One region of the Arthrobacter sp. RT-1 genome, then DNA from elsewhere that is predicted to be linked to it. Evidence: riboswitches for the same ligand, from Rfam matches in the RefSeq annotation. Region 1 holds a riboswitch; the other holds the start of a gene.
The links. Region 1 has a riboswitch for S-adenosylmethionine ahead of DXK94_RS19220 (cobalamin-independent methionine synthase II family protein). Riboswitches for the same ligand answer to the same signal wherever they lie in the genome.

Region 2: another riboswitch for S-adenosylmethionine. It lies ahead of DXK94_RS01760 (DUF1737 domain-containing protein); the one in region 1 lies ahead of DXK94_RS19220 (cobalamin-independent methionine synthase II family protein).

Annotation. Positions count from the first base shown of each region.
Region 1 covers NZ_QRGQ01000040.1:222,632-224,826, reverse strand. Annotated here, with positions in the region: gene DXK94_RS19225 (M14 family zinc carboxypeptidase) at 1-820, opposite strand, end outside; SAM riboswitch class I at 1,046-1,152, shown strand; gene DXK94_RS19220 (cobalamin-independent methionine synthase II family protein) at 1,165-2,195, shown strand, end outside.
Region 2 covers NZ_QRGQ01000002.1:81,042-83,236, forward strand. Annotated here, with positions in the region: gene DXK94_RS01750 (O-succinylhomoserine sulfhydrylase) at 1-577, opposite strand, end outside; gene DXK94_RS01755 (rhodanese-like domain-containing protein) at 578-988, opposite strand; gene DXK94_RS01760 (DUF1737 domain-containing protein) at 985-1,263, opposite strand; SAM riboswitch class IV at 1,277-1,392, opposite strand; gene opgC (OpgC domain-containing protein) at 1,627-2,195, shown strand, end outside.

The DNA.
Region 1 (2,195 bases):
ACTCAACGGCAATCCCATTGCGGCTGATGGTTTCGGCGCTGCCGCCCACATACTTGCCCAGGTGGCCCCAGCCGGTGGAGTCGACGTTGTTGAACACCACGGCGCCCAGCTGCTTGGACTTTTCCACCACGGCAGGATCGGCGTTGGGTGTGGTTGGGTAAAGGATGGACCCCGAGACCAGCTTTCCGTCGCGTTCGCTGCGTGTGCCCTGGTGGTGCAGGTCGATCATGTAGTCGATCTTGTGCTGGCGCATCACATTGTTGTGCAGCGCCTGCGTTTCCGGCTGGATCTTGTCCACGTGGTCGCGGTTGAGGTCCACTTCCTCGGCGTTGTAGCGGGTCATGTTGCGGTCACCCTTGGCCAGGTAGTCATCCAGCGGGAAGTTCACGTCCCCCATGGCGCCGTCGGCGTTCAGCATGGGAACGATCAGGATGTTCACGCCGTCCAGGATGTCCTCCGACTTGCCCGTCCCGAGGTGCTTGACGAATTCCAGGGCGCCTTCGGTGGTGAGCTGCTCATTGCCGTGCTGCTGCGTGAGGTACAGGATGGTGGGTTTCGCCGGGTCCGAAATGTACTTGACCAGGTGGATGTCGCGTCCCTTGACGGTCTGCCCGATGACCTCAAGCTCCATGGCGGACTGGCGGGCATCCTGGTCCTTCAGGAAGGAAACCATCTGGTCATAGCTGGCCAGCTTCGAGGTGGTGATTTGGCCGTTACCGTCGTAGTTCGGACCTTCACCCACTGAATGGGCGAGCGGTGCCGGTCCTGCCACAACGGCAAGAGCAAGGGCTCCGGCGGCCAGGGTCCTGAAAGTTGCCACGGTTTTTCTCACGGTGCGTTACCTCTTTCGAGTGCATTAGGTGCGTCCAGCCCGCTATGTCCCCCATTGCCGGCTGTGACATCAGCCAACCAAGCTGGACAGAACCTGTCAATGGACATGACTGGTGTCCGCACCCAGTTATTACGAATCGAAAGCTGTTAACGCGGCGCGACATATGGCGAAGCGAATTTGCCCCCGCCCGCGATGGTGGATTTAAGTGACAGTGAACCATCCGGAGCGGCCAAGAGACCTGGCTCAATGACGCCGCAGCAACCCGTCAGGGCAGGACACGTCCTGCCTGCAGAAGGTGCTACTGCCAGGACCGATGGAAAGGAAAATCCAGCATGTCCCTGAACACCGACCACATCCGCGTTACCCACGCAGGTTCGTTGCCGCGCACGCCCGAGCTCATCGCCGCCAACGCGGCGCGCGAGGAAAACCCGGCCGACGTGGAGGGATACAACGAACTCCTCACCGCTTCCGTTGTGGACCTGGTCCAGCGTCAGCAAAGCCTGGGCATCGATATCCCGAACGACGGCGAGTACGGCCACGCGATGTCCGCCGCTGTGGACTACGGCGCATGGTGGTCCTACTCATTTGCCCGGATGGGCGGCCTGGAACTGGACAATGACGCCACATGGGCCGTTGAGCCGAAGGAATCCGCCCCCGGCAACGTCCAGCTGACGGGATTCATCCACCGCCGCGACCGCGTCCTTTTTGCCGAGGCCTACAACGATCCCACCAGCGGCATCTTCACTGGCGGCGCCAAGCCGTTCCCGAAGGTCACGGGACCGCTGGTGTACACGGGCCAGGACGCGGTGGCCTCGGACGCTGCCAACCTCAAGGCAGGCCTTGCCGCAACCGGATTAAAAGAAGGATTCGTGGCAGCGCTCTCCCCCGGCAGCGCATCACGGATCACCAACGAGTACTACGCCACGGAGGAGGAGTATATCTACGCCTGCGCGGACGTACTCCGCGAGGAGTACAAGGCCATCGTGGACGCCGGCCTCATTTTGCAGATCGATGATCCCTCCATTGCTGAGAACTGGGACCAGATCAGTCCGGAACCCACCGTTGAGGACTACCTCAAGTTCACGCAGATCCGGGTGGAAGCGCTGAACTACGCCCTCCGCGGCCTTCCCGAGGAGCAGGTGCGCTTCCACCTCTGCTGGGGCTCCTGGCACGGCCCCCACACCACCGACCTCCCGTTCGCGGACCTCGTGGACACAATGCTGCAGATCAACGCCGGCGGGTACTCCTTTGAGGCCGCCAACGTTCGCCACGAACACGAGTGGCGGGTGTGGGAGGACACCAAGCTCCCCGAGGGCAAGGTCATCATCCCCGGCATCGTCTCGCACGCCACCAACGTGGTGGA
Region 2 (2,195 bases), on a different contig from region 1:
GAGTGGCAAAGACATTGTCGACGACGACGGTGGCACCCGCGGCGTGCGCGAGTTCGCTGACCGCGGCGATGTCCACGATCTCCTGCATCGGGTTGGACGGCGATTCGAAGAAGACGGCGGTGGTGGGCTGGGACAGGGCCTCACGCCACTGCTCCAGGTCCGGCCCGTCCACGAAGACCGTCTCCACGCCCCAGCGGGGCAGGATTTCGTTCAAAATCACGAAGCAGGACCCGAACAGCGAACGGGCGGCAACAACGCGGTCGCCGGCAGCCAGCAACGCGCCGAGGGCGGTAAAGACGGCGGACATGCCCGACGCCGTCGCAAAGCACGCCTCGGTGCCCTCGAGCAGGCGGAGCCGCTCCTGGAATGTGGCCACCGAGGGGTTGCCGTACCGGGAGTAGACGAAGCGCTCGTCCTCACCCGTGAATGCCCGCTCGGCGGCGGCAGCGGATTCGTACACGAAGCCCGAGTTCAGGAACACGGCCTCGCTGGTTTCCTGGAAGTTGGTGCGGTCCAGCCCACCGCGGACGGCCTGGGTGTCAGGGCTCCAGCCGGCGGCGTCGTTATTGAAGGTCACTTAGTTCTTTCCCAGGTTGGTTGGCAGGCCGCGGTTCTTCCAGCCGTTGACGGTGCGTTCGCCGTAGCGGTCCGGCTCACCCTCGAAGCCCTCCAGGACGTTGTACGAGGTGAAACCGGCCTGGGTGGCGGCGATGGCCGCGGAGATGGAGCGCTGGCCGGAGCGGCAGATGAACAGCAGCTCGGTCCCGTTGTCCTCCGGCGCCTGCTGGCTCAGGTCTTTGATGAAATCGGGGTTGGGAATGCCGCCCGGGAACGTCCACTGGATGAACAGGGGATCATTGTCAGTGGCCTTGGTGTCCGGAATGCCGATGTGGGCCCATTCGCCCTCGGTGCGCACATCCACCAGGATGGCGCCCTGCTCCAGCTTGGCCCAGGCCTCCTCAGGCGTCAGGTCTCCTGCGTAGCTCATGCGTGGCCCTCGCCGTCGAACTCGAGGTCCTCGGTGCCTGACTCCAGGTTGTCAACAGCAGTGGCGACGGCGGCATCAGCCGAAGCGATGGCCGCCGGCAGGACCAGGGCCTGGGCAACGATGACGCTGCTGCCATTGAACGTTGCTGCCGGGCTGCCGTGCAGGACATAGCCCTCGGCCAGGGCGGTGGAAATCCGTTCACAGAAAGACCTGTCATCCGGGCCGGTGACAAGCCGGTACGACAGTCTCTCTTCAGGGGCAGGTGCGTCAGACACGACGGATCTCCTTCTCTCACGCTTGCAGCTCGAATCGGTCGATATGCCGAGTATTCACCTGAGGCACCCCGCCGCGAAAGGGAGGGTTGCCGACCGGCCAGTCAGGGCTTGGCGCCGGTACTCATTACTCCCCAAAAACGTAACATCTGGCACGCGGAGCCGCACCGCCGCCGTCGTCATGTTCCGTAACTGAACGGTCCGGGCCGTGGTGGGCGACGATGCGCACCTCAGCAAGGGAACGTCCGACGGCGGCATCGCCGCAGGTGGGCGGGCGTTCCTTACCGTCCGCCAGGCCTGCGTCCGGATAGAGTTCACGTGGGGCATCGCCCCGTCACCAGGTCATCAGCAGGGGGTCCCATCAGCATGCGTACAGCCGTGCCTCGAGTCCGCGCCGGGTCATCCACCGTGCCCCTCCACCGGAAAACGCTGGCACTCCTCGCCGTGGTGCTGATGGCCCTCATCGCCGTAGTGCTCCCCGCCGGGCCCGCGCAGGCCGCACGGAGCTTTCCGGAAGAGGGGAAGCCGCTGCTGGGCGCAGTCCTTGAATGGGGCGAGGATACCGCCGCCGATTTTGCGGGCCGCTTGGGTGCGTCACCGGCCGTTTTTGGCCATGACATCACCTTTCCCTACCGTCCATCCGAGCAGGACGACATTGAGGGCTTCCTGGAGCAGTCCTCGCTGCAGGGCGCCCACGCGATGCTCACGGTGAAACCGACGGTGCCGCTGGATCAGATTGACGGCGCGGCCGCGAAAGCCTTCGCCGGCGAGGTGCGGGAGCTTGCTTCCACCTTCAAGGGCCAGCTGCTGATCCGGTTTGCCCCGGACATGAACGCAAGCTGGGTTGAATGGGGACAGCAGCCCGCTGCCTACCGCGCAGCGTTCCAGGCCGTGACGGCGGCGTTCCGGGAGGCTGACGGCGGCACGGTGATGGT